3 linked regions of the Eleftheria terrae genome follow. The main gene of each other region encodes a partner of the protein of the gene in region 2 in a complex. Links are inferred from orthologs where the notes say so. Each region holds a gene or a part of one and is shown on either strand. Other genes may lie near its edges.

Region 1 (9,973 bases), 3.9 Mb from region 2 along the record:
CCATTCGCTCGTCAGGAAGTGGGGATAGTCCGGCGGGTGGATGCGCTGGTTCGCGGTGGCGATCCAGCCGCGCGGCGGATCGAATTCGCGCGGCGTCAGGCTCGCATCGAGGTAGCCGGTCCAGTCGTACTTGGCGTCCCACCCGGGCGCCGGCACCAGCCCGCGCAGGTCATGCCGGGCCCCGCGCACCGGCACCCGACCGGCGGCCACCATGCCAATGCGGCCCGACACATCGGCCACCACCATGTTTTGCATCGGCGCCAGGTGCCGCGCGGAGGCGGCCACGAATTCGTCCACCGTGCGGGCCCGGTTCATCGCCAGGCCGGCCTCGAAGGTGGTGTTGGGCACGTCCAGCGCGGTCCAGCGCATCGCCAGTGCAAAGGCCGGCCGGGCCGGCGGGCCGGTCAGGCCCTCTGCCGCCCCCGGCGCGTCGGAGATCACCGGGCCGTGGCGGCTGCTGCGCACCGTGATGGTCCGCGGCATGCCGCCCTTGACGGCGATTTGCTCCTCGTGCGTGTCGAAGCGGGCCCAGCCGGTGGGCGTCAGGTATTGCTGCGGGTCGTCGGGGTGCAGCTGCTCCAGGTACAGGTCCTGCACGTCCGGGCCGGTGTTGGTGTAGCCCCAGGCGATGTGCTCGTTCTGGCCGAGCACCACCGCCGGCACGCCCGGCATGGTGGCCCCCGCCACCTTCCAGCCCGGCGCCTGCAGCCGCGCGAAATACCATAAAGCGGGCGCCGACAGCCGCAAATGCGGGTCATTGGCCAGCAGGGGCCGGCCGGACGTGGTGTGCGAGCCGGCCACCACCCAGTTGTTGGAGCCCACCCCCTCGATGCCCGATTCCGGCGCGAAGCGCTGCGCCTGCTCGCCCAGGCCGGCATCGACCTTCAGGCTGCGAAAGAGCTCGGTGTAGTCGGTGGTCGGCAACGGGGCCTCGCCGCGGTACGGCGGCAGCAACTGGTTGATGCGCTCCAGCGGCAGCTTCAGGGCCAGGCGCAAGCGCAGCAATTCGTTGTTCCAGTTGGCGCCCAGGTCCCAGGCCATCATGGTCATCCAGGCCAGGCTGTCGGCCGGCTCCCAGCGGCCCGGCTGCAGCCCCAGCAGCAGGAATTCGGGCGGACGGGCCTTCAGGTGCTGCGACACATAGGCGTTCACGCCGGCGGCATAGGCCTCCAGCGCCTCGCGGCCTTCGCCGCTGACGCTTTGCAGCTGCTGCTGCGCCACCCGGCGCACGCCAAGGCTGCGCAGGAAGATGTCGGTGCCCAGGGCGGTTTCACCGAACGCCTCGGCCAGCCGGCCGGCACCAATGCGGCGGTGCAGCTCCAGCTGCCAGAGCCGGTCTTGTGCGTGCACGAAGCCGAGGCCCCACATCACGTCGGCCATCGTCTCGCCCTCGATGGTCGGGATGCCATGCGCATCCCGGGTGATGCGCACCGGCGCCTTCAGGGCCTGACGAGGCACCGCCACCACACCTTCCTGCTGCGGCAGCGCCCGGTGGATATAGAGCCACAGGCCGCCAATGACCAGCACGACCAGGGCGACGATGGCCCAGAGCACTCTGCGCATCCATTTCACCGGCAAGCCTCCTGGTGCTTGTTCTTCGGACCAGCGAGGGTACCTCATGGCCAGGCCGGCGGGCCAGTCCGGGCCAGGCCCTGCGGTCAAGGCTGCCTCCGGGTGGCAGCCCGCGCGGAAAGATGCAGAATGAGGCCCACTCGGGCCGCCGCCTCGCCACCGGGCGGGGGGCGTGCTCCGCAAGAAGTGCCATGAACATCATCATCCTGGACGACTATCAGGACGCAGTGCGCAAGCTCAGATGCGCCGCCCAGCTCGAACGCTACAACGCCAAGGTCTTCACCAACACGGTCAAGGGCATCGGCCAGCTGTCGGTCCGGCTGCGCGACGCCGACGTGCTGGTCCTCATTCGCGAACGCACCCACTTTCCCCGCCAGTTGCTGGAGAAGCTGCCGAAGCTGAAGCTGATCGCGCAGACCGGGCGGGTCGGCGCCCATATCGACGTGGAAGCCTGCACCCGCATGGGCATCGCGGTGGCCGACGGGGTCGGCTCACCGGTGGCGCCGGCCGAACTGACCTGGGCACTCATCATGGCCGCCATGCGGCGGCTGCCGCAGTACATCGGCAACCTCAAGCACGGGGCCTGGCAGCAGTCCGGCCTGAAGTCCGCCTCCATGCCGCCCAACTTCGGGCTCGGCATGGTGCTGCGCGGCAAGACGCTGGGCCTGTGGGGCTACGGCAAGATCGGGCAGCTGGTGGCCAGCTACGGCCGGGCCTTTGGCATGAAGGTGCTGGTCTGGGGCAGCGAAAGCTCGCGCGCCAAAGCGCAGGCGGACGGCTATGACGCCGCCTTCACCCGCGAAGCCCTGTTCGAAGCCAGCGACGTCGTCTCGCTGCACCTGCGCCTGGTGGACTCGACCCGCGGCCTGGTGCGGCTCGACGACCTGCTGCGCATGAAGCCGAACGCCCTCTTCGTCAACACCTCGCGGGCCGAGCTGCTGGAAGAGAACGCCCTGGTCAGCGCCCTCAACCGCGGCCGCCCCGGCATGGCGGCGGTCGATGTCTTCGAAAGCGAGCCGATCCTGCAAGGCCATCCCCTGCTGAGGCTGGAAAACGCGGTGTGCACCCCGCATATCGGCTATGTCGAGCAGGACAGCTACGAGCTGTACTTCAACGCCGCCTTCGAGAACGTCATCAACTTCATCAACGGCACGCCCAGCAACATCGTCAACCCCGATGCGCTGAAAGTCATCCGCCATTGAGCCTCGCCCTGGACCGCCCCGGCCCGGCAGACGGCCGGCTCGGCCCTGGCTACACTGACGGGATGCCCGTCCCAGAAGTTGCCCAGGACGCTGCCTCTGCTGCACCGCCCCACCCCGAGTCCCCGGCCCCCGGGGGCACACCGCCCCCCCGCCCGGCTTCGCCGGCCGAGCTGTTCTGGGCCTTCACTCGGCTCGCGCTACAGGGCTTCGGCGGCGTGCTGCCGGTGGCCCAGCGGGAACTGGTGGAACGGCGGCGCTGGCTTGCCAAGCAGGAATTCGTCGAACTGCTGTCGGTGGCCCAGGTGCTGCCAGGCCCGAACATCGTGAACCTCTCGCTGATGATCGGCGACCGGTTCTTCGGCGCCCGCGGGGCCTTCGCCTCGCTCGCCGGCATGCTGGCCGCGCCGCTCATTGTGGTGCTCGCGGCGGCCGCGGTATATGCCGAGCTGGCCCGGCACCCCTTGGTCGCCGGGGCGCTGCGCGGCATGGGGGCGGTGGCTGCGGGCCTGATCCTCGCCACCGGCATCAAGCTGGTCGGCACCCTGAAGCAGTCGGCGCTGGGGCGCGAACTCGCCTTCGGCCTGGCGGCACTGACGGTGCTGCTGGTGGCCGTCCTGCACTGGCCGCTGCTGTGGGTGCTGGGTTGCCTGGGCCCGCTGGCGATGGTGCTGGCCTGGCGGAGGTCCAAGCCATGAGCCTGCCAGCCTCCGACCTGCTGGGCCTGTTCGGTCACTTCCTGGTGCTGTCGCTGCTGGCCGTGGGAGGCGGCATCACGACCGCGCCCGACATGCACCGCTATCTGGTGCTCGAGCGCGGCTGGCTCAGCGATGCGCAGTTCACCACCTCCATCGCCCTGGCGCAAGCGGCACCGGGGCCCAACATCCTTTTCGTGGCGGTGCTCGGATGGAACGTGGCCGGCGCCGCTGGTGCGGCGACCACGATGCTCGGCATGCTGCTGCCGTCCACCACGCTGGCGCTGTGGGCCACGCGCTGGCGCCATCAGCGGCGCGACACCCGAGGCGTGCGGGCCTTCACCGAAGGCATGACACCGATCACCGTGGGCCTGCTGCTGGCCACCGGCTGGATCCTCTCCGAGCCGAGCCGCCACGACCTTGGCGCGGTGGCCATGGTCCTGCTGACGGTCGGCGTGATGCTGAAGACCCGGCTGAGCCCGATGTGGATGGTGGCCGCCGGCGCGGTGGTCGGCATGGCCGGCTGGGTCTGAGGCGGCAGGGCTGCCTCCTGCGGCGGCGGGCTCACGCCAGTGCGCTGTCGAGCACGCTGCGCAGCCGGGCGACCTCGGCCAGTGCCGGGTCGCTGCCGGGCGCCAGCTGGCCATAGCGGCTCGCGTCGAAGAAGCGGACCTCGGTGCGCCCGTCCGGCAAGCCCACGATGAGCAGCGAGAGCGGAGCATCGATCGAGCGGCCCGACTCGTCCACCAACACCGGCGTAACACCGTCCACAGAGCCCAGAACCAGCGCAGTGGACGGCAGCGCCTCACCAGCCGGCCCGCGCCCTGCCACGCGGGCAAAGACGGTATAGCCCCTGCCCTCGGCCGCGGACTCGATCTTGCGCAGGGTCTCGGAGGTGCCGTACTTGCTCTCGATCGCGGCCAGCGGCCGCAGTGACTTCGCGCCGGCCAGCTCGGCACTGACCGCGGCCATCACCACAGCCACGCAGCCCGTCATCCAGAAACGGAAGGTCTTGCTCATGCGGGACGCTCCAAGTGAGATGGTCTGAACTAGGATCTGCTGGCGGCCTCGGCGTTTCAAGCCAGGCCGTGTAAAGCTGTGTGAACCACGGCCCCATGGAAACCCGGAGCTCAGCGTCGCCCGGCCACAAAGGCATCGCGCGCCTTCACCGCCTGGTCCGGGAAATCGCTGAACACCGCGTCCACGCCCAGCTCGAAGAACTGCCGGTATTCGGCCGCCGGGTCGCCCTGGTAGCTCGCCGACAGGCGGTAAGGCTCGCTGCGGAAGGTCCAGGTGTGCACCTGCAGCCCGCGGGCCTTGGCCGCCTTGACGATGCGGTCGTCGGCCACCGCGGTGTAGTCGGCATCGGTGTAGCGGCCATCCCCGTTGACGTCCACCTTGCGCCCCTGGCTGTCGAGGGTCGAGCGCACCTTCACCAGGTAGCGCTTCCATGGCGCGATGGCGTAGGCATAGGTCTTCACCTCGTCCAGGCCCTGGTCCGTCAGCAGCCAGGCAAAGGTGTCCTGGCTGCCGGTGCGGCCGCTGGCGGTCCAGTCATAAGGCCGGTCGTAAGGCGCACTGAGGTCCATCTCACCGGTGTCGGGGTTCTGGTCGTTGGCGTCGACCAGCTGCACCAGCTTCACGCTCGTCTTCGCGTGCAGCGCCTTCAGATTGCCCTGCTCGAAGGACTGGATGAACACCGGCGCGTCGCCATGGTTCCAGCCGGCCTTCTGCAGCGAGTCGAGCAGCTTGTCTTCCAGCGGCAGGCCCTGCTGCTGGTGCCAGGTCGGGTGCTTGGTTTCCGGGTAGACGCCAACGGTGCGGCCGGTCTCGCGGCCCTTGGCCTTCGCCAGCTCGATCACTTCGTCGAAGGTGGGGATGCGATATAGGTCGTTGTGGCTCTGGTCGCGGTCGGCCATGGCCTGGCGGGCGCGCAGCGTGCGCAGCTCGGCCAAGTTGAAGTCGCTCACGAACCAGCCGGTGACGTCGACGCCGTCCACCGCCACCGTGCGCTTGCGCGCGGCGAACTCCGGGTGGTCGGCCACGTCGGTGGTGTCGGTGATATTCGGCTCGTGGCGGGCCACCAGCACACCGTCCTTGGTGGACACCAGGTCCGGCTCGATGAAGTCGGCCCCCATCTCGATGGCCTTCGCATAGGCTTCCAGCGTGTGCTCGGGCAGGTAGCCGCTTGCGCCGCGGTGGCCGGTGACGAGGGGGTAGGACTGGGGCTGCATGCCGGGCACGGGCGTGCCGGGATCCTTGTCACCGCTGCTGCCACCACCGCCGCAGGCAAGCAGCGTGAGTGTGGTGAGGCCGAGGACGGCGGCGAACGTGAGCTGGCGCACTGTGTTGTCTCCTTGGGTTTTGCCTGGAGACAGTAGTGTGACGGCGGATAGTGACAGTGTGTTGACCGCGCGCACTGCGCACAAGGCTTGCCGCCCGCCCGGGCGATCGCCGTCGGGCGCCTGCCGGCCCGGTGTTTCTTGCGATGTGCAGGACCCGCTTCAGCGCCCGGGCACCGGCCGGCGCCGGGCGGCAGTCATTCCTGCTTGGTGCCGAAGATCTTGTCGCCGGCGTCGCCCAGGCCCGGAATGATGTAGCCCTGCTCGTTCAGATGACTGTCGATGGCGGCGGTCCAGCAGCGCACGTCCGGATGCGCCTGGTCCAGCGCACGCACGCCCTCGGGCGCCGCCACCAGGACCAGTGCGCGAATGTCCTGGCAGCCCTTGCGCTTGAGCAGGTCCACCGTCGCGATCATGGAGCCGGCCGTGGCGAGCATCGGATCGATGATGAGGGCCGTGCGGGCCCCCAGGTCACCGACGAAGTTCTCGAAGTAATGCTCAGGCTGCAGGGTATCGTGGTTGCGCGACAGGCCGACCACGCTGATCTTGGCGTTGGGGATCATGTCGAGCACACCGTCGAGCATGCCGAGGCCGGCGCGCAGGATCGGCACCACGGTGACCTTCTTGCCCTTGATCTGATCGACCTGGGTGGGACCACTCCAGCAGTCGATCAGCGTCTTTTCGAGCGGGAAGTCGGCGGTGGCCTCGTAGGCCAGCAGGCGGGCCACTTCGGCGGTCAGCTCGCGAAACTTCTTGGTGGACATCTCCGCCTCGCGCATCAGGCCGACTTTGTGCTTGACGAGGGGGTGCTTGACTTCAATGACAGGCATGGTGCATGGGCCGGTCCGCGGATGCGGCCCGGCAGAACAAATGAAATGGATCGGTGGATACCGGCAGTGTAGGCCCTGATCAGGCGAGCAGCGGCGGCAAGGCCTCGGCGGCCTTCGCACGGATCACCAGGTGTGCCAGTCCGTCGAGCTCGCTCGGCGCGGGGTTGATGATCACCACCCGGGCCTGCGCCTGGCGTGCCAGCGCCGGCAGCCCCGCTGCGGGATAGACGGCGCCGGCGGTGCCGACGACCAGCATCAGGTCACAGTCGCCGGCCGCATCCTCGGCCGCCTGTAGCGCCTGGCCGGGCAAGGCCTCGCCGAACCACACCACCCCGGGCCGCACCAGGTTGCCGCAGACGCCGCAGCGCGGTGGACGCCCGGGCTCCGCGCGCCGGGTGTCCTCCGCCTCGGCGCCGGCGGGCAGGTGGCGGCAGGCGTCCAGCCAGCGGTTGGCGAACAGCGCGCCGTGCAGGCAGATGACGTCGCTGCTGCCAGCGCGCTGGTGCAGGTCGTCCACATTCTGGGTCACCAGGCTCAGGCGGCCGGGGTGCCGGGCCTGCCAGTCGGCCAGCGCGCGGTGGCCGGCATTCGGCTCGGCACGGGCCACGCCTTCGCGGCGCGCGGCGTACCAGTCCCACACCAGCTGTGGGTCAGCGCGAAAGCCCGCCTCGGTGGCGAGCTGCTGCGGGTCGTAGCGAGCCCACAGGCCGCCCAGCGCATCGCGAAAGGTCGGCACGCCGCTCTCGGCCGACATGCCGGCGCCGGTCAGCACGCACAGGCGGCGGGCCTGCTGCAGCCAGCCGCGGGCGGTTTCCAGGGCGGACATGGGCGTGGCCTCAAGCACGCTGGCGCAGCGCCTCGTACAGGCAGATGCCGCTGGCCACCGAGACGTTCAAGCTCTCGACCGCCCCGCGCATCGGCAGGCTCACCAGCTCGTCGCAGGTCTTGCGGGTGAGTTGCCGCATGCCGGCGCCTTCGGCACCGAGCACCAGCGCGACCGGCCCCTTCAACTCCACCTGGTAGAGGGTCTTGGGTGCATCGTCGGAGGTGCCGATGACCCAGATGTTGCGCTCCTGCAGTTCCTTCAGCGTGCGGGCGAGGTTGGTCACCATGAAGTAGGGCATGGTCTCGGCCGCACCGCTGGCCACCTTGGCCACCGTGGCGTTGATGCCGACGGCGTGGTCCTTGGGAGCGATCACGGCATGGGCGCCGGCACCGTCGGCCACGCGCAGGCAGGCGCCCAGGTTGTGGGGGTCGGTCACGCCGTCCAGCACCAGCAGCAGGGGCGGCTCCTCGATGCTGTCGAGCAGGTCGTCCAGCGACTTGACCTGCGCGACCGGCTCGACCTTGGCCACCACACCCTGGTGGCGGTGCGTGCCGCACAGCTTGTGCAGGCGGTCGTCGTCGCTGTCGACCAGGCGGGCGCCGGCTTCCTGCGCACGGGCGACAAACTGGCGCATGCGCTGGTCGCGCCGGCCGGCGTCGACATAAATCTCATGGATGGACTGGGGCGCAGTCTTCAGCCGCACGGTGACGGCATGGAAGCCAAACAGGACCTTGGCGCTCATCGGGGGGAACTCGGCAATTTCATGCCGCGATGGTAGCCGCTGCGGCGACCCGCCCGGCTTCGATGCGGATCTGGCGGTCGCAGCGCGCCGCGATGGTGCGATCGTGCGTCACCAGCACCAAGGTGGTGTCGTGCTCCCGGTTGAGGTCGAACATCAGCTGCATGACCTTCTCGCCGGTGGCAAAGTCCAGGCTGCCGGTCGGCTCGTCGGCCAGCAGCACCGCCGGCTGCACGACGAAAGCGCGGGCCAGAGCCACCCGCTGCTGCTCGCCGCCGGACAGCACCCGCGGATAGTGGCCCAGCCGCTCGCCCAGGCCGACCCGCTGCAGCATCTCGGCCGCCGCCTTGCGAGCGTCGGCCCGGCCTTGCAGCTCCAGCGGCAGCATGACGTTCTCCAGCGCGGTAAGGTTGCCCATCAGCTGGAAGCTCTGGAACACGAAGCCGACCTGCTCGGCCCGCAAGGCGGCTCGTGCGTCCTCGTCGATGGCGAAGAGGTCGCGGCCGGCCAGGCGCACCGTGCCCTGGCTCGGCGTGTCCAGGCCGGCAATGATGCCGAGCAAGGTGGACTTGCCGGAGCCCGAGGCGCCGACGATGGCCACCGATTCCTTGCGGGCCAGCGTGAAGTCGATATCGTGCAGAATCGTCAGCACACCGGTGGAGTCGCGCACCTGCTTGGTGACACGCTCCACCTCAATGATGGGTTCACTCATGGTTCCAGTCTTCCAGCAACGCCGCCACTTTATCCTGCTTGGCCTGGCCAGCGCGGTGCTGGCGCAAAGCCCTGCAGGGGCACGAGCCGCCGCCCCGGTGAAGGTGCTGGTCGTGGGCGACAGCCTGTCGGCCGAGTATGGCCTGACCCGCGGCAAAGGCTGGGTGGCCCTGCTCGAGCGCCAGCTGGCGGCCGCCCGCCCGCAGGCCAGCGTGATCAACGCCAGCATCAGTGGCGACACGACCTCCGGTGGCCGCTCCCGCCTGCCGGCCCTGCTGAAGCAGCACCGGCCGACGCACGTGGTGCTCGAGCTCGGCGGCAACGACGCCCTGCGCGGCCTGCCGATGAGCATGACCGAGGCCAACCTCGGCGAAATGACCCGCGACGCACAAGAGGCGGGCGCCAAGGTGCTGCTGCTGGGCATGCAGATGCCGCCCAACTACGGCCGGGCCTATGCCGAGAGCTTCGCAGCGGTCTATGCCAAGGTGGCGCAGGCCCGGCAGGCGGCCCTGGTGCCGTTTTTTCTCAAAGGTGTGGGGGATGCCGCCAACAGCACCGAGCTGTTCCAGGCGGACCGCATCCACCCCAATGAGCGCGCCCAGGCCTTGATGTTGGACAACGTCTGGCCGGCCCTGCAGCGCCTGCTGGAACCTTAGGCAGCACGCCGGCGCAGCCCGTCGCGCTGCCGATCCAGGCCCCATGACGAAGAAGGCCGCCTGCCCTGCTGGGGCAGACGGCCTTGCGTGAGGACGCGGCAGGCAGACCGGCCCGCCTTGCCTCGCGGCGGACCGCCAGCCGCCCCAGCCGATGTCAGCCCATGTGCAGGCCACCGTTGACCGAGAAATCGGCGCCGGTGGCAAAACCCGCCTCTTCCGAGACCACCCAGGACACGATGGACGCGATCTCGTCCGGCGTGCCGAGCCGCTTGACCGGGATGGTGGCCACGATCTTGTCCAGCACCTCGGGCTTGATGGCGCGCACCATGTCCGTGCCGATATAGCCGGGGCTGACGGTGTTGACCGTGACACCCCTGGCCGCCAGCTCCTGCGCCAGCGCCAT
Region 2 (10,181 bases):
CCCGAGAAGCGGCCGGGGTGGGCGCTTACCGGGCGGGCAGTGGCGCCATGGCGGTGTCGAGCTGGCGGACCCGCCCGCGGTTCAGCTCGACGACGCAGGCCAGGCGGGTGATCTCGCGGGCATTGCCCGCTGCGCCGCCGCGCAGCGAAGCGGCCCAGCCGCACTGTGCTTCGCGGTAGCGCCCGAAGGCCCGGGCTGCGGCTGCCAGCCGGGCGGTGGCGGCTGCGACGTAGCGGGCGTCCTCGTCCCAACGCTGCAGCGCGGCTTGTGCACGAGCTTCGGCCTGCCGCAAGGCGCTGGTGCTGTCGTCGGCCAGCGCGGCCAGGCAGTCGCGCATGCCGGCTTGCGAGTGGTGGCCGCATGCCTGCCGGGTGTCAGGTTCGGCCGCGAGTTCACCGGCCGAAGCCAGGCCATGCAGCAGATACAGCAGGCAGGCCAGGGTGGCCTTCCAGTTCACCGGGAGCATCGTCCGGCTTCCTTTCATTCTTTCTTTCGCTGGTGCTTCCTTGCGCAATGGCGGCGCCGTCCTGCGGGATGGCGGCCAGGGGAGACGCCTGAAGCTCGCCGGCCCGAGCGCTCCGTGGGCGCCGGGCACAAGCCCCAAGCCCCAAGCCCCAAGCCGCGAGCCGCGAGCCGCGAGCCGCGAGCCGCGCGATTGTGCCGATGGCGAGGGGCCGACGCGCTCCCCTTGGCGGGGGGGTGCCGTCTCCCGCCTGCCGCGCGCTGCCTGGCTGAGCCAGGGCAAGGCCCGACGTGCGGAGGGAGACGACACTCCCCGATGCGCGCCGCTTGGGTATCCTGTGGCGTTTCCTTCCCCTGCATCGCTCCGGATCGCCATGTCCCCAGCTCTTCGCCATGTCGCCGCCCGCTTCGGGCTGGCCCTGTCCTGCCTGCTGCCGGCCGCCGCGTTGGCGCAGGGCGCCAAGCCGGTGCCGCTGAAGGTGGGCTTCGTGTTCGTCAGCCCGGTGGGCGAAGCGGGCTGGACCTACCAGCACCAGCTGGGCCGGCTGGAGATGGAGAAGGCGCTGGGCAGCCGCGTCGTGGCCCGCCATGTCGAGGGTGTGGCCGAAGGCCCGGAGTCCGAGCGCGTCATCCGCGACCTGGCCCAGCAGGGCGTGCAGCTGATCTTCACCACCAGCTTCGGCTACATGGAGCCCACGCTGCGCGTGGCGCGCGACTTCCCCGCGGTGAAGTTCGAGCACATGGGCGGCTGGAAGACGGCGCCCAACGTGGCCACCTACAACGCCCGCTTCTACGAGGGCCGCTACCTGGCTGGCCTGGTGGCGGGGCGCATGAGCAAGACCGGCACGGCCGGCTATGTGGCCGGCTTCCCGGTGCCCGAGGTGGTGCAGGGCATCAACGCCTTCGCGCTCGGCATGCGGGCCGCGAACCCCAAGGCCCAGTTGCGCGTGGTGTGGCTGAACAACTGGTTCGACCCCGCGCGGGAACGCGACGCGGCCGTCACGCTGGTCCACCAGGGGGCCGATGTCATCACCCACCACAGTGCGTCCACCGCCGCGGTGCAGGCGGCCGAGGAGCAGGGCGTGATGAGCATTCCCTACCACAGCGACATGCGGTCGCTGGCACCCAAGGGCCAGCTGACCGCCGTCACGCACCACTGGGGCCGCTTCTACACCGGGGTGGCGCAGTCGGTGCTCGACGGCCGCTGGAGCGCCTCGCCGGCCTGGGGCGGGCTGAAGGACGGCATGGTGCAGCTGGCGCCTTTCCATCCGCGCGTGCCACCGGACGTGGTGGCGCTGGTGCGCGCCCGCGGGCAGGCCATCGCGTCGGGCGTCTTCCACCCCTTCTCGGGCCGCATCGTCGACAACGAAGGGCGGCAGCGCCTGGCCGGCGGCGAGATGGACGAGGCCGCGATCTCGGCCATGGATTACTACGTCGAAGGCGTGGTCGGCGCCTTCCCCAAGCGCTGAGCGCCGCAGGCACGGCCGCAACGTGCGACGGCGGCCTTCACGCGGCCGCCTGGAACAGCAGGCAGAGGTTGTTGGCCGGCATCGGGCGCTGCTGCACCAGTGCCAGCCGGTGGGCGAGCGCCGCCTGCCGCACTTCGCCCAGGTCGCGCACGCCCCAGGCCGGATCACGCTGGCGCAGCTCGGTGTCGAAGGCGGCATTGCTGGGCGCAGTGTGCTGGCCGTCGATGCGGTAGGGGCCGTACAGCACCAGCCGGCCGCCGGCCTGCAGGTGGGCGGCCGCACCGCGCAGCAGGCCCAGGCAGGCGGCCCACGGAGCGATGTGGATCATGTTGGCGCAGTACAGCAGGTCGTAGCGGGGCAGGCCCCAGTCGCTCGCGGTCACGTCGAGCTGGCGTGGCGGCAGCACCCCGGGCAGGCCTTCGGTCCAGCTGGCGATGGAGGGCAGGGCGGCCGGGTCGAAGTCGGTCGGCTGCCAGGTCCATCCCGGCAGGGCCGCCGCGAAGCAGGCCACATGCTGGCCGGTGCCACTGGCCACCTCCAGCGCGCTGCCGCCGGCCGGCGGCAGCCATTCCTGCAGCACGCTCAGGATGGGGCCCGCATTGCGCTCGGCGGCGGGGCTGTGGCGGCGGGCATCGGGCATCGGCATGCCGGCATTGTGCAAGACGCGGCGCCTGCCCCGGGGCGGTGGCCCGCGGCGGCGCCGCCGCCGCTATCACGCTGCCTGCAGTGCCCGGGCGAGTGCCGCGGCCTGCGGGCCGAAGGCATAGGCGTCCATGCCCAGCACGCCAAACGTCACGCCCTCGTGCAGGCGCACTGGCGCATGGTTGCGGCCACCGGCACCGGCCGGTGGGTAGAAGGGCAGCCAGTGCTCGTCGGTCGGGTGCATCAGCGCTGCATGGGGTGCCTGCCGGCGGTAGTCGAACAGCGCCGCCCAGTCGCAGGCGGCTGAACGCTCCAGCACCCAGCGGCGGAAGGCGGCCGATTCCGGCCGCTCCGGCACGCCTTCGACCGGCCCGCCGAACGACAGCAGGCGCAGGTTGTGGGTGATGCTGCCGGTGCCGAGCAGCAGGACGCCATCGTCGCCCAGCGGTGCCAGCGCCGCGCCGATGGCGAACTGCTCGGCCGGTGTGGCGTGTGGCATCAGCGACAGCGGCAGCACCGGCACGTCGGGTTCGGGCCACAGGTGCATCAGCGCGGTCCAGATGCCGTGGTCCAGCCCGCCCTCGGGCCGCACTTGCACGCTGATGCCGGCCGCCTGCAGCAGGCCGGCCGCCTGGGCGGCAAGGGCCGGCGCCCCGGGCGCGTCATAGCGCAGCGCGTACAGCGGTGGCGGGAAGCCGCCGAAATCGTGCACCGTCTCATGCTGCGCAGCGCCGAGCAGTACCGGCTGCCGGGTTGCGGTATGCGCCGAGATGGCGAGGACCGCCCGCGGGCGGCCGAACTGACGGTCGAGGGCCTGGCCCAGGCGGCCGAAGAAGGCACCGGTGGCGCCCGGCTCCAGCGCGATCATGGGCGAGCCGTGCGAGACGAACAGGGGTGGCAGGGAGGTGGCGGTCTTCATGCAGCCATTGCAGCACCGGGCAGACGGTGGTCCGTTGCGATGGCTTGAACACAGCGTTCAAATGGCTCGCCGGCCGCGCCGCAGTCCGCGCCGGGCAATCCCCTGCCGTTTGGCAGCCGTTGTCGCATGCGCTACTGTTCGCGGCTTGCCCGTGCCGACCGTCTGCCCATTCACCATGTTCCACGCCAACACCTTCCTGCTCGCCTGGCGCCAGACCGTGCGCGACTTCCGCAGCGGCGAACTGCGCCTGCTCATCGTGGCAGTGATGCTCGCGGTGGCCGCGTTGACGGCGGTCGGCTTCTTCGCCGACCGACTCAAGATCGGGCTGGCGCGCGATGCCCGCCAGCTGCTCGGTGGCGATGTCATCCTGGCCACCGATACGCCGACGCCGGCCGGGTTCGTGGAACGCGCCCGTGCCCTCGGGCTGGCCACCGCCACCACCGTGTCCTTCCCCAGCATGGCACGCGCCGACGAGGCGCAGGGAGGCGCCAGCCGCCTGGTGTCGGTCAAGGCGGTCAGCCCCGGCTACCCGCTGCGCGGGGCCCTGCAGGTCAGCCGCGACCTCGAGCAGCCGGGGCACCCCGTGCGTGACATTCCGCCGCGCGGCAGCGTGTGGGTGGACCCGGGCCTGCTCGAAGCGCTGCAGCTGAAGGTGGGCGATGCGCTGCTGCTCGGTGATGCCCGCCTGCGCATCGACCGCATCCTCACGCTGGAGCCTGACCGCGGCGCCGGCTTCCTCGGCTTCTCGCCCCGGGTCCTGCTGCAGGAGGCCGACCTGCCGGCCACCGGCCTGATCCAGCCGGCCAGCCGGGTGACCTATCGCCTGGCGGTGGCCGCCGCCGATGGCCGCGATGCCGACGCGCAGGCCTACACCCGCTGGGCCGAAGCCGAGATCGCCGCCACCAGGTTGCGCGGCGCCCGGGTGGAGTCACTCGAGTCCGGCCGCCCCGAAATGCGCCAGACGCTCGACCGGGCCGAGAAATTCCTCAACCTGGTGGCGCTGCTGGCGGCCCTGCTGGCCGCGGTGGCGGTGGCCATCGCCTCGCGCGACTTCGCCAGCCGCCACCTGGACGACTGCGCGATGCTGCGGGTGCTGGGCCAGTCGCAGCGCACCATCGCCCTCAGCTACGCCCTGGAGTTCGCCGCGGTGGGCCTGCTGGCGAGTGGATTGGGGGTGGCGCTCGGCTTCGCGGTCCACCATGCGTTCGTGGTTCTGCTGGCCGGCCTGGTCGAGACGGCCCTGCCGGCGGCCAGCGCCTGGCCGGCGCTGTTCGGCCTGGGCGTCGGGCTGACCCTGTTGTTCGGCTTCGGCCTGCCGCCGGTGCTGCAGCTGGCGCGGGTGCCGCCGCTGCGGGTGATCCGGCGCGATGTCGGCGAACTGAAGCCGGCTTCGCTGCTGGTGCTGGCTGCCGGGGCGCTCGGCTTCGCCGGCTTGCTGCTGGCCGTTTCGTCCGACCTGCAGCTGGGCCTGATCGCGGTGGGCGGCTTCGCTGCGGCGGTGCTGGTCTTCGCGCTGCTGGCCTGGCTGGCGGTGCATGTACTGCGCCGCGCGGTGCCCGAGGCGGGAGCACCTCGCTGGCTGGTGCTGGCCACCCGCCAGGTGTGCGCCCGCCCCGGCTTCGCGGTGCTGCAGGTCTCGGCCCTGGCGGTCGGCCTGCTGGCCCTGGTGCTGCTCGTGCTGCTGCGTACCGACCTGATCGGCAGCTGGCGCGCTGCCACGCCGCCCGATGCGCCGAACCGGTTCGTCATCAACATCCAGCCCGAGCAGGGCGCCGACTTCCAGCAGGCGCTGCGCCAGGCTGGCGTGCAGCGCTACGACTGGTACCCGATGATCCGTGGCCGGCTGGTGGCCATCAACGGCCGCGAGGTCGGCGCGGGCGACTATGCCGAGGCGCGTGCCAAGCGCCTGGTGGACCGCGAGTTCAACCTCAGCCATGCGGCGGAGATGCCGGCCCACAACCAGCTGGCCGCCGGCCGCTGGGTGCCGGATGAAGCGGATGGCCTGAGCGTGGAGGTCGGCCTGGCCGAGACGCTGGGCCTGAAGCTGGGCGATCGCCTGCGCTTCGACATCGCCGGCCTGGCCAGCGAAGGCCGCATCACCAGCCTGCGCAAGGTCGACTGGGCCTCGATGCGGGTGAACTTCTTCGTGATGTTCCCCACCGCCCGCATGGCCGACGTGCCGACCACCTACATCGCCGCCTTCAAGGCGCCCGCCGGTGCCGGCTTCGACAACCGGTTGAGCCGCGATTTCCCCAACATCACCAGCATCGATGTGTCGGCCTCGCTGGGCCAGGTGCAACGGGTGCTGGACCAGGTGATCCGCGCGGTGGAGTTCCTCTTCGGCTTCACCCTCGCTGCCGGGCTGGTGGTGCTGTTTGCTGCCGTGGTGGCCACCCGGGAGCAGCGCTCGCGCGAATTCGCGATCATGCGGGCGATGGGAGCCGGCCGCGCGCTGCTGGTGCAGGTGCAGCGCGCCGAGCTGCTCGGCGTCGGTGCCCTGGCGGGGCTGCTGGCGTCGCTGGCTGCAGCGGCAGTGGGCTGGGCGCTGGCGCGTTACGTCTTTGACTTCAGCTGGAACGCCGCGCTGTGGGTGCCGCTGGCCGGTGCGCTGTCCGGTGCGCTGCTGGCGCTCGCCGCCGGCTGGTGGGGGCTGCGCGAGGTGCTGCGCCGCCCGGTGGTGGAGACTTTGCGAAAAGCTGCCGCCTGAACCCGGCCTGACTGAAAAATTTGCCGCTTCGCCCTTCAGTTTCCCGGAGGGTCTTCCGATAAGCAGCGAACAAGGGGGCGGAGGCGGCCTTTTTCGCCGCCGTGCCACCCCCGGGCCCGCTGATAGACTCAGCCCACCTTTTCCCTGACTGCACTGTGGATTTCCCGCCTGCTTCTTCTGTGGTGAACCTGGACGAGCTGATGCTCGAACAGGCGCTGACGCTGCTGCAGCAGGGGGGCTACCCGCTGCCGCACCGCGACGACGGGCCGCTGGCGGCCTGGTTGCAGGCCGTGCTCGACGGCCTGTGCGACATGTCGCTGCGCGACGCACTCACCGGGCTGACCAACCGGCGCCATTTCCGCGCGGTGCTGGAGCGCGAGATCGACCGCGTCGCCCGCACCGGCGAATCGGCACTGCTGCTGATCATCGACATCGACCATTTCAAGCGCATCAACGACACGCACGGCCACGAGTCCGGCGACCAGGTGATCCAGGCCGTCGGCCGCCGGCTGAGCGAATGCGTGCGGCCGATGGACACGGTGGCCCGCTACGGCGGCGAGGAGTTCTCGATCGTGCTGCCCAACTGCCAGCCGACCTTCGGCCAGGCGGTGGCCGAGCGCATGCGCTCGGCCATCGAGGGCCGTCCGGTCAAGCTGACCTCGGGCTTCGAGGCACACATCACCGCCAGCGTCGGTGGCGCCTATGCGCCACAGTGGGTGCGCTCTTCGGTGTCGCTGTGGATGGAGCGTGCCGACCTGCAGCTGTATTGCGCCAAGAGCGAGGGCCGCAACCGCGTCTGCCTGGAGCAGGCCGCCATCAGCAGCGTGAGCGCCGAAGAAAAGAGCATGCTGTTTGGGGTCACCACCTCCGGCGAGATGCAGGAGGAACCGAGCGATGAATGAACCTATGAACGCCCGCTCAGCATCCACCGGCTCGGACGGCGGCAAGAAGGCCTGGGTGGTGGCGATCACCAGCGGCAAGGGTGGCGTCGGCAAGACCTTCGTCTCGGCCAACCTGGCCGCGGGCCTGGCCAAGCGCGGGCACAAGGTGCTGGTGCTGGATGCCGACCTGGGCCTGGCCAACCTCGACGTGGTGCTGAACCTCTTCCCCAAGATCACGCTGCACGACGTCTTCACCGGCAAGGCCTCGCTCGATGAAGCGGTGCTGGCCGCGCCGGGCGGCTTCTCGGTGCTGCTGGCCGGCTCCGGGCTGGTGGAGTACTCACGCCTCACGCCCGAGGTGCGCGACAAGTTCCAGTCCGTCATCGCAACCTTGGTGCCGCGCTACGACTATGTGCTGCTCGACACTGGCGCCGGCATCTCCGACGTGGTGCTGTATGCGGTGTCGCTGGCTGACGAAGTGGCGGTGGTGGCGACGCCGGAGCCCACCTCGCTGACCGACGCCTATGCCACCATCAAGGTGCTGGCCACCCAGCAGCGCCGCCGCATGCTGCGCCTGGTGATCAACCAAGTGGCGCGCCCGGGTGACGGCAAGGCCATCGCGCAGCAGCTGCAGAACGTGGTGGACCGGTTCGTCTCCACACCGGGTGGCGACCCGGTGCGGCTCTCGCACCTGGGCGACATTCCGCTCGATCCGTCGGTGCGCGAGGCGGTGCAGCGCCGCCAGCTCTTGCTGGAGCTGTTGCCCGGCTCGGCGGCCGCGCAGGGCGTGAAGGCCATCGCCGCAAAGATCGACACGCCGAGCGACCGGCCCTGAGGCCGGGCAGCCAGCCGCCGCCTCCCCCGTTGCGGGCGATGGCGGCGCCGCCGCGCCTTCCTACAATGGCGCCGTCTGTTTCTCAGGGAGGTTCCATGGACGTTCCGCATGACCTGGCCACGCGCCTGCACCGCAACCGGCTGACCCGGCGCGATACCTTGTGGCTGTTCGGCGCCAGCACGGCCGGCGTGGCCCTGCTGCAGGGCTGCGCCACCTCGCCGGTGACGGGCCAGAGCATCGTTGTCGGCCTCAGCGAGGCGCAGGAGCGCCAGATCGACGAGCAGCAGGCGCCGCACCAGTTCTCGCAAGACCTCGGCTCGGTGCAGGACGGTGGGGTCAACCGCTATGTGGCCGACGTCGGCCAGCGCCTGCACCAGCAGTCGCACCGGCAGCAGATGCCGTATTCCTACCGCGTGCTGAACGCCAACTATGTGAACGCCTACACCTTCCCGGCCGGGGCGGTGGGCGTGACCCGCGGCATCATGTCGGAGCTGCACGACGAGTCCGAGCTGGCCGCGCTGCTGGGCCACGAGCTCGGCCACGTCAACGCCCGCCATGCCGCGCAACGCCAGGGCCAGGCGATGGTGGCGCAGGCGGTGGTGACGGGCCTGAACGTGGCGGTGTCCAGCTCGCAATGGGGCGCGCTCGCCGGCCTGGGCAGCCAGATCGGCGCCAGCGCGCTGCTGTCGAGCTACTCGCGCGACAACGAACGCGAGGCCGACGCGCTGGGGCAGGAGTACATGACCCGGGCCGGCTACCCGGCCACCGGCATGACGCAGTTGCACCAGATCCTGGTCGACCAGCAGAAGGAAACCCCCAGCCTGCTGGAGACGATGTTCTCCTCCCACCCGATGAGCACCGAGCGGCGCGACACCGCCCAGCGCCTGGCCGAGACCCGCTACGGCGCGACCAAGGGCGCGCCCGCCGGCCGTGAGCGCTTCATGGACCACACCGCCGGCCTGCGGCGCATCAAGCCCACCATCGACGCCTGCAAGAACGGCGAGACGGCCATGGCCAAGAAGGCGCATGGCGACGCGCAGGCGCAGTTCGCCAGCGCCCTCAAGCGCACCCCGCAGGACTACGCTGCCAACCTGCGCATGGCGCAGTGCCTGCAGGCGCAGGGCAATACCCAGGAGGCGCGCCGCTATGCCGACGCGGCCAAGACCGTGTACCCCCAGGAGGCGCAGGCCCGCAAGCTGGCCGGCGTGCTGGCGCTCGGTGCGCGCCAGCCCGAGCGGGCGTACGAGGACCTGGACGCCTTCGACCGGCTGCTGCCGGGGGACCCGGGCGTGACCTTCCTGAAGGGCGTGTCGCTCGAGGGGATGGGCGACAAGGCGCGCGCCGCGCGCCAGTACAACAGCTACCTGCGCATGACGCAGCGTGGCGACGCCGCCAGCTATTCGGCCAACCGGCTGAAGGCCTGGGGCTACCTGAAGTAGTGAGATGTCCTTGGAAGATGTGAACGACCGCGGCGAGCCGGCCGTCTCGGCTTTCGACCTGCTGGGCGGCGAGCCCAAGGTGCGCGAGCTGGTGGACCGGTTCTACGACCTGATGGAGCTGGAGCCGGCCTGGGCCGAGCTGCGCGCGCTGCATCCCACCACGCTCGAGGGCTCGCGCGACAAGCTGCACTGGTTCCTGTGCGGCTGGCTCGGCGGGCCGCAGCACTACATCGAGCGCTTCGGCCATCCGCGCCTGCGAGCGCGGCACCTGCCGTTCGCCATCGGCATCAAGGAGCGCGACCAGTGGATGGCCTGCATGGAGCAGGCCATGCGCGAAGTGGGCATGGACCCCGCCTTCGCCGAGCGGCTGAAGGCGTCGTTCTTCAATACCGCGGACTGGATGCGCAACAAGGGCGTGTGAGGGGCGGCTGCCGCCTTCGCCTCACTCCGGATGCCGCGCCCGCGGCGGCTCGGTGCTCGGGCGCAGCAGCACCACCAGCGCGCCGTTGCCGCCTTCGGACGCGCGCGCCTGCACGAAGGCGATGACGTCGTTCTTCTGCACCAGCCAGCTGCGCACTTTCGCCTTGAGCACCGGCTCGCGGCCGGGCGAGCCGTTGCCCTTGCCGTGGATCACGCGCACGCAGCGCACGCCGTGGCGCACCGCCTCGCGCAGGAACTCGGCCAGCTGCTCGCGCGCCTCGTCGCGGCGCAGGCCATGCAGGTCGATCTCGCGCTGGATGACCCACTCGCCGCGGCGCAGCCGCTTGACCACCTCGAAGCTGATGCCGGGCCGGCGGAAGGACAGCGCGGCATCGGTCTCCAGCAGC
Region 3 (6,736 bases), 3.9 Mb from region 2 along the record:
AGGCGGCCGACGCCGCTGCCTCCGCCGCCACGATCGATGCCGACGCTGCCTTCACCACCGAAGCCGGCCTGGCCTGCACCGTGATGGTGGCCGACTGTCTGCCGGTGCTGTTCGCGGCGCCGGGCGGCCGCGGGGTGGCCGCCGCGCATGCCGGCTGGCGCGGGCTGGCCGGCGGGGTGCTGGAGGCGACGATTGCCGCCCTCTGCCAGGCCGCAGCCTGCCGCCCTGGCGAGCTGGTTGCCTGGTTGGGTGCGTGCATCGGCCCGCGGCATTTCGAGGTGGGCGACGACGTGCGCACCGCTTTCCTCGGCGAGGCCGTCGCGCCCCTTGGGTGCGAAGTGCCGCAAGCCGCCGGGGAGGGGGGCGCTGCGTCGCGCTTCACCGCGGGGGGGCGTCCCGGCAAGTGGCTGGCCGACCTGGCCGGGCTGGCCCGTGACCGCCTCGCTGTCGCCGGCGTGCAGCAGGTCAGTGGCGGCCACTGGTGCACGGTGGAGGAGGGCTCACGCTTCTTCTCGTTCCGGCGCGACCGGGTCACCGGGCGCATGGCCGCGGCCGTCTGGATCGGAGGCAGCCCCGGATGACGCCGCCCGCGCCGCGTCACGCGCCTCGCGTTCAGCCTGCAGGCGCTCCTTGCGGCGCTGCGGCGTGCCCAGCAGGTAGGTCACGAGCGCCACTGGGCCCACGCCATACAGCAGGAAGGTGAAGATCGCCCCGAGCACCGTGCCCTGCGTGCTGGTCGCTTCCGCGATCGACATCATCAGGACGACATACAGCCAGGTGATAGGAATCAGATACATCAAAAGCACCGCGCAGCGGCCTGCTGGTTTCGGCAGACTGGGTTGACACGCCCCAGGGAGGCGACACGATTATGAAGCCGCCGCGCCCGATTGCCGGGCCACGGTGTACAAACTGGGCGTGAGCCGCCCGATTCCAGCCATCCCCATTCCCGAGGAGACGATGAAGCAAAGCGCAAGCCCCATGCAGCCCGCCACATCCCCCTTTGGCGGGCCTTTCGGCGCCCTGTTCGGCACGCCACCCGGCGGCTTCGGTGCCGGCAGCCTGGCCACCCCCTTCGGGGAGGCCTTCGCCGCCCTGGGCCAGCTGAAACTGCCGCTGAACGGCTGGGCCGAGCTGCAGGCCGACTACCTGCGGGAGGCGGCGCGGATCTGGAACGACGCCGTGGCCCAGCCCGGCGCCTCGCCCCAGCCGTTGCGGGACCGGCGCTTCGCCGCCGCCGACTGGTCGGGCAGCCCTGGCGCGGCCTATGTCGCCGCGATGTACCTCCTCAATGCCCGCACCCTGCTCAAGCTGGCCGACAGTGTCGAAGCCGACGAGAAGACGCGCCAGCGCGTGCGCTTCGCGGTGCAGCAGTGGATCGACGCTTCGGCGCCCAGCAATTTCCTGGCCTTCAACCCCGAGGCGCAGCGCAAGGCGCTGGAAACCGGCGGCGAGAGCATCGCCCAGGGGCTGCGCCACCTGCTGCAGGACCTGAAGCAAGGCCATTTGTCGCAGACCGACGAGAGCGTCTTCGAGGTGGGACGCAACGTCGCCACCACCGAGGGCAGCGTGGTGTTCGAGAACGAGCTGTTCCAGCTGATCGAATACAAGCCGCTCACCGCCGAGGTCCACGAGCGGCCGTTGCTCATCGTGCCGCCGTGCATCAACAAGTACTACATCCTCGACCTGCAGCCGGACAATTCGCTGGTGCGCTATGCCGCCGAGCAGGGCCTGCGGGTCTTCCTGATGAGCTGGCGCAATGCCGACGAGAGCATGGCCCACCTCGGCTGGGACGACTACATCGAGCAGGGCGTGATCCAGGCCATCCACCTGGCGCAGGAGATCAGCGGCAGTGAACGCATCAACACCCTCGGCTTCTGCATCGGCGGCACCCTGCTCGGCACCGCACTGGCCGTGCTCGACGCACGAGGCGAGAAGGCCGCCAGCAGCATGACGCTGCTGACTGCCTTCCTGGACTTTGCCAACACCGGCGTGCTGGACCTGTTCATCGACGAGGCCGGCGTGCAGGTGCGCGAGCGGTCCATCGGCGCGCAGAGCCCCACGGGCGGCGGCCTGCTGCGAGGCCAGGAGCTGGCTGCCACGTTCTCCTTCCTGCGCCCCAACGACCTGGTGTGGAACTATGTCGTCGGCAACTACCTGAAGGGAGAGACGCCACCGCCTTTCGACCTGCTGTACTGGAACTCCGACAGCACCAACCTGCCGGGGCCCATGTACTGCTGGTATCTGCGCAACGCCTACCTCGAAAACCGGCTGCGCGAGCCCGGACGGCTGCAGGTCTGCGGCGTGCCGCTGGACCTGGGCCGCATCGACGCACCGGCCTTCGTCTACGGCTCGCGTGAAGACCACATCGTGCCGTGGGACGGCGCCTATGCCGCCACCCGGCTGCTCAAGGGAGACCGCCGCTTTGTGCTGGGCGCCTCCGGCCACATTGCCGGCGTCATCAACCACCCTGCCAAGAAGAAGCGCAGCTACTGGAGCAACGACCAGCTGCCGGACCAGTCCGCCGACTGGCTGGCCGGCGCCACCGAGCATCCTGGCAGCTGGTGGACGATGTGGGCGGACTGGATCCGCCCGCACTCTGGCAAGCTAGTTGCAGCCCCCCGCGCCCAGGGCAATGCGAATCATCCACCGATCGAAGCCGCGCCCGGCCGCTACGTCAAACAGAAAGCCTGACCGCGGCCGGCCGGCGCCCCGGCGGGCGCCGCGCGATCGCCAACCGACTCACCAAGGAGCCCAAGCCATGACAACCGATATCGTGATCGTTTCCGCTGCCCGTACCGCCGTTGGCAAGTTCGGCGGAGCGCTGTCCAAGACGCCGGCCGCCGAGCTGGGTGCCACCGTCATCACCGAGGTGCTCAAGCGCGCCGGCCTGCAGGGCGAGCAGGTCGACGACGTGATCCTCGGCCAGGTGCTGCAAGCGGGCTGCGGGCAGAACCCGGCGCGTCAAGCTGTGATTAGAGCCGGCTTGCCGCACAGCGTGCCTGCGATGACCATCAACAAGGTCTGCGGTTCCGGCCTGAAAGCCGTGATGCTCGCAGCGCAGGCCATCCGCGACGGCGATTCCGACATCGTCATCGCCGGGGGCCAGGAGAACATGAGCCTGTCGCCTCACGTGCTGCTCAACTCCCGCGAGGGCCAGCGCATGGGTGACTGGAAGATGATCGATTCCATGATCACCGACGGTCTTTGGGACGTGTACAACCAGTACCACATGGGCATCACCGCCGAAAACGTGGCCAAGCAATATGGCATCACCCGGGAGCAGCAGGACGAGCTGGCCCTGGCCTCGCAGATGAAGGCCGCGGCCGCCCAGGAGGCCGGCCGCTTCAAGGACGAGATCGTGCCGGTCACCATCCCTCAGAAGAAGGGTGACCCGCTGCGCTTCGAGGCCGACGAATTCATCAACCGCAAGACCAACGCCGAAGCACTCGCAGGCCTGCGGCCGGCCTTTGACAAGGCGGGCAGCGTGACGGCCGGCAATGCCTCGGGCATCAACGACGGTGCGGCCGCGGTGGTGCTGATGACGGCGGCCAAGGCGCAGGCGCTGGGCCTGAAGCCGCTGGCTCGCATCGCGTCCTATGCAAGCGCAGGTGTGGACCCGGCCTACATGGGCATGGGCCCGGTGCCGGCGGCCCGCAAGGCGCTGCAGCGGGCCGGCTGGCAGGCGGCCGACCTCGACCTGCTGGAGATCAACGAAGCGTTCGCGGCCCAGGCCTGTGCAGTGCACAAGGAAATGGGCTGGGATACGAGCAAGGTCAACGTCAACGGCGGGGCCATCGCGATCGGCCACCCCATCGGCGCCTCGGGCTGCCGCATCCTGGTCACGCTGCTGCACGAGATGCAGCGCCGCGATGCCAAGAAGGGCATTGCCTCTCTGTGCATCGGTGGTGGCATGGGCGTCGCACTGACCGTCGAGCGTTGAACCCCGACACAGACGCCGGAGCCAGGCAGGGAGAACACCGGTTGACCGGCCCCGCCCCCGGAGCGAGCCTGGCCCTCGGCACCCGCTTTTCACCAAGGAGTAGGACATGACTCAGAAGGTTGCTTACGTCACCGGCGGCATGGGTGGCATCGGCACCGCGATCTGCCAGCGCCTGCACAGGGATGGCTTCACCGTGATCGCCGGATGCGGCCCCAGCCGCGACTACGTGAAGTGGCTCGACCAGCAGAAGGAGCTCGGCTACAGCTTCCATGCCTCGGTCGGCAATGTGGCCGACTGGGAGTCCACGGTCGCCGCGTTTTCGAAGGCGCGCGCCGAGCATGGACCGATCGACGTGCTGGTCAACAACGCTGGCATCACCCGGGACCGCATGTTCCTGAAGATGAGCCGTGAGGACTGGGATGCGGTGATCGACACCAACCTCAACAGCATGTTCAACGTCACCAAGCAGGTGGTGGGCGACATGGTGGAGCGGGGCTGGGGCCGCATCGTGCAGATCTCCTCCGTCAATGGCGAGAAGGGCCAGGCCGGGCAGACCAACTATTCCGCCGCCAAGGCCGGCATGCACGGCTTCACCATGGCGCTGGCGCAGGAGCTGGCGGCCAGGGGTGTCACGGTCAACACCGTCAGCCCCGGCTATATCGGCACGGACATGGTGCGCGCCATCAAGCCCGAGGTGCTGGACAAGATCGTGGCCACCATCCCGGTCAAGCGGCTCGGCACGCCGGACGAGATCGCGTCCATCGTGTCCTGGGTGGTCTCGGAAGAGGCGGGTTTTGCCACCGGCGCCGATTTCTCGGTCAACGGTGGCCTGCACATGGGCTGACATCGGCTGGGGCGGCTGGCGGTCCGCCGCGAGGCAAGGCGGGCCGGTCTGCCTGCCGCGTCCTCACGCAAGGCCGTCTGCCCCAGCAGGGCAGGCGGCCTTCTTCGTCATGGGGCCTGGATCGGCAGCGCGACGGGCTGCGCCGGCGTGCTGCCTAAGGTTCCAGCAGGCGCTGCAGGGCCGGCCAGACGTTGTCCAACATCAAGGCCTGGGCGCGCTCATTGGGGTGGATGCGGTCCGCCTGGAACAGCTCGGTGCTGTTGGCGGCATCCCCCACACCTTTGAGAAAAAACGGCACCAGGGCCGCCTGCCGGGCCTGCGCCACCTTGGCATAGACCGCTGCGAAGCTCTCGGCATAGGCCCGGCCGTAGTTGGGCGGCATCTGCATGCCCAGCAGCAGCACCTTGGCGCCCGCCTCTTGTGCGTCGCGGGTCATTTCGCCGAGGTTGGCCTCGGTCATGCTCATCGGCAGGCCGCGCAGGGCGTCGTTGCCGCCGAGCTCGAGCACCACGTGCGTCGGCCGGTGCTGCTTCAGCAGGGCCGGCAGGCGGGAGCGGCCACCGGAGGTCGTGTCGCCACTGATGCTGGCGTTGATCACGCTGGCCTGCGGGCGGGCGGCCGCCAGCTGGCGCTCGAGCAGGGCCACCCAGCCTTTGCCGCGGGTCAGGCCATACTCGGCCGACAGGCTGTCGCCCACGACCAGCACCTTCACCGGGGCGGCGGCTCGTGCCCCTGCAGGGCTTTGCGCCAGCACCGCGCTGGCCAGGCCAAGCAGGATAAAGTGGCGGCGTTGCTGGAAGACTGGAACCATGAGTGAACCCATCATTGAGGTGGAGCGTGTCACCAAGCAGGTGCGCGACTCCACCGGTGTGCTGACGATTCTGCACGATATCGACTTCACGCTGGCCCGCAAGGAATCGGTGGCCATCGTCGGCGCCTCGGGCTCCGGCAAGTCCACCTTGCTCGGCATCATTGCCGGCCTGGACACGCCGAGCCAGGGCACGGTGCGCCTGGCCGGCCGCGACCTCTTCGCCATCGACGAGGACGCACGAGCCGCCTTGCGGGCCGAGCAGGTCGGCTTCGTGTTCCAGAGCTTCCAGCTGATGGGCAACCTTACCGCGCTGGAGAACGTCATGCTGCCGCTGGAGCTGCAAGGCCGGGCCGACGCTCGCAAGGCGGCGGCCGAGATGCTGCAGCGGGTCGGCCTGGGCGAGCGGCTGGGCCACTATCCGCGGGTGCTGTCCGGCGGCGAGCAGCAGCGGGTGGCTCTGGCCCGCGCTTTCGTCGTGCAGCCGGCGGTGCTGCTGGCCGACGAGCCGACCGGCAGCCTGGACTTTGCCACCGGCGAGAAGGTCATGCAGCTGATGTTCGACCTCAACCGGGAGCACGACACCACCTTGGTGCTGGTGACGCACGATCGCACCATCGCGGCGCGCTGCGACCGCCAGATCCGCATCGAAGCCGGGCGGGTCGCCGCAGCGGCTACCATCGCGGCATGAAATTGCCGAGTTCCCCCCGATGAGCGCCAAGGTCCTGTTTGGCTTCCATGCCGTCACCGTGCGGCTGAAGACTGCGCCCCAGTCCATCCATGAGATTTATGTCGACGCCGGCCGGCGCGACCAGCGCATGCGCCAGTTTGTCGCCCGTGCGCAGGAAGCCGGCGCCCGCCTGGTCGACAGCGACGACGACCGCCTGCACAAGCTGTGCGGCACGCACCGCCACCAGGGTGTGGTGGCCAAGGTCGAGCCGGTCGCGCAGGTCAAGTCGCTGGACGACCTGCTCGACAGCATCGAGGAGCCGCCCCTGCTGCTGGTGCTGGACGGCGTGACCGACCCCCACAACCTGGGCGCCTGCCTGCGCGTGGCCGACGGTGCCGGCGCCCATGCCGTGATCGCTCCCAAGGACCACGCCGTCGGCATCAACGCCACGGTGGCCAAGGTGGCCAGCGGTGC

What was found.
Region 1: the proteins of N7L95_RS21125 (region 2) and N7L95_RS03775 are in contact, whole or in part, in a cryo-EM structure (PDB 9GE8), measured with the Escherichia coli proteins. The link is inferred for Eleftheria terrae from one-to-one orthologs.
Region 3: the proteins of N7L95_RS21125 (region 2) and N7L95_RS03780 are in contact, whole or in part, in a cryo-EM structure (PDB 9GE8), measured with the Escherichia coli proteins. The link is inferred for Eleftheria terrae from one-to-one orthologs.

The regions. Positions count from the first base shown.
Region 1 is NZ_CP106951.1:808,768-818,740, forward strand. Bases 7,071-9,973 are described here. They hold N7L95_RS03775 (ABC transporter ATP-binding protein), read right to left. Parts: upstream 8,916-9,973; coding sequence 8,226-8,915; downstream 7,071-8,225. Other genes in these bases: N7L95_RS03765 (SIR2 family NAD-dependent protein deacylase), read right to left, coding at 7,071-7,464; rlmB (23S rRNA (guanosine(2251)-2'-O)-methyltransferase RlmB), read right to left, coding at 7,475-8,206; N7L95_RS03780 (arylesterase), read left to right, coding at 8,914-9,570; phbB (acetoacetyl-CoA reductase), read right to left, coding at 9,725-9,973. In the rest of the region: N7L95_RS03730 (penicillin acylase family protein), read right to left, coding at 1-1,563; N7L95_RS03735 (D-2-hydroxyacid dehydrogenase family protein), read left to right, coding at 1,764-2,774; N7L95_RS03740 (chromate transporter), read left to right, coding at 2,837-3,469; N7L95_RS03745 (chromate transporter), read left to right, coding at 3,466-3,999; N7L95_RS03750 (DUF302 domain-containing protein), read right to left, coding at 4,031-4,486; N7L95_RS03755 (glycerophosphodiester phosphodiesterase), read right to left, coding at 4,597-5,811; upp (uracil phosphoribosyltransferase), read right to left, coding at 6,006-6,638; more of N7L95_RS03765, read right to left, coding at 6,718-7,070.
Region 2 is NZ_CP106951.1:4,739,086-4,749,266, forward strand. Bases 3,323-6,433 are described here. They hold N7L95_RS21125 (ABC transporter permease), read left to right. Parts: upstream 3,323-3,667; coding sequence 3,668-6,199; downstream 6,200-6,433. Other genes in these bases: N7L95_RS21120 (dioxygenase family protein), read right to left, coding at 3,323-3,492; N7L95_RS21130 (GGDEF domain-containing protein), read left to right, coding at 6,382-6,433. Outside these bases: N7L95_RS21105 (lysozyme inhibitor LprI family protein), read right to left, coding at 26-466; N7L95_RS21110 (BMP family ABC transporter substrate-binding protein), read left to right, coding at 837-1,931; N7L95_RS21115 (DUF938 domain-containing protein), read right to left, coding at 1,969-2,577; more of N7L95_RS21120, read right to left, coding at 2,644-3,322; more of N7L95_RS21130, read left to right, coding at 6,434-7,101; N7L95_RS21135 (MinD/ParA family protein), read left to right, coding at 7,106-7,915; N7L95_RS21140 (M48 family metalloprotease), read left to right, coding at 8,011-9,354; N7L95_RS21145 (group II truncated hemoglobin), read left to right, coding at 9,365-9,775; N7L95_RS21150 (Smr/MutS family protein), read right to left, coding at 9,797-10,181.
Region 3 is NZ_CP106951.1:816,540-823,275, reverse strand. What follows is about bases 3,768-6,736. They hold N7L95_RS03780 (arylesterase), read right to left. Parts: upstream 5,596-6,736; coding sequence 4,939-5,595; downstream 3,768-4,938. Other genes in these bases: rlmB (23S rRNA (guanosine(2251)-2'-O)-methyltransferase RlmB), read left to right, coding at 6,303-6,736; N7L95_RS03775 (ABC transporter ATP-binding protein), read left to right, coding at 5,594-6,283; phbB (acetoacetyl-CoA reductase), read left to right, coding at 4,047-4,784; N7L95_RS03790 (acetyl-CoA C-acetyltransferase), read left to right, coding at 3,768-3,940. Also shown: peptidoglycan editing factor PgeF, read left to right, coding at 1-581; N7L95_RS03800 (hypothetical protein), read right to left, coding at 501-797; phaC (class I poly(R)-hydroxyalkanoic acid synthase), read left to right, coding at 979-2,691; more of N7L95_RS03790, read left to right, coding at 2,759-3,767. UniProt on the Escherichia coli protein: TesA is a multifunctional esterase that can act as a thioesterase, lysophospholipase and protease.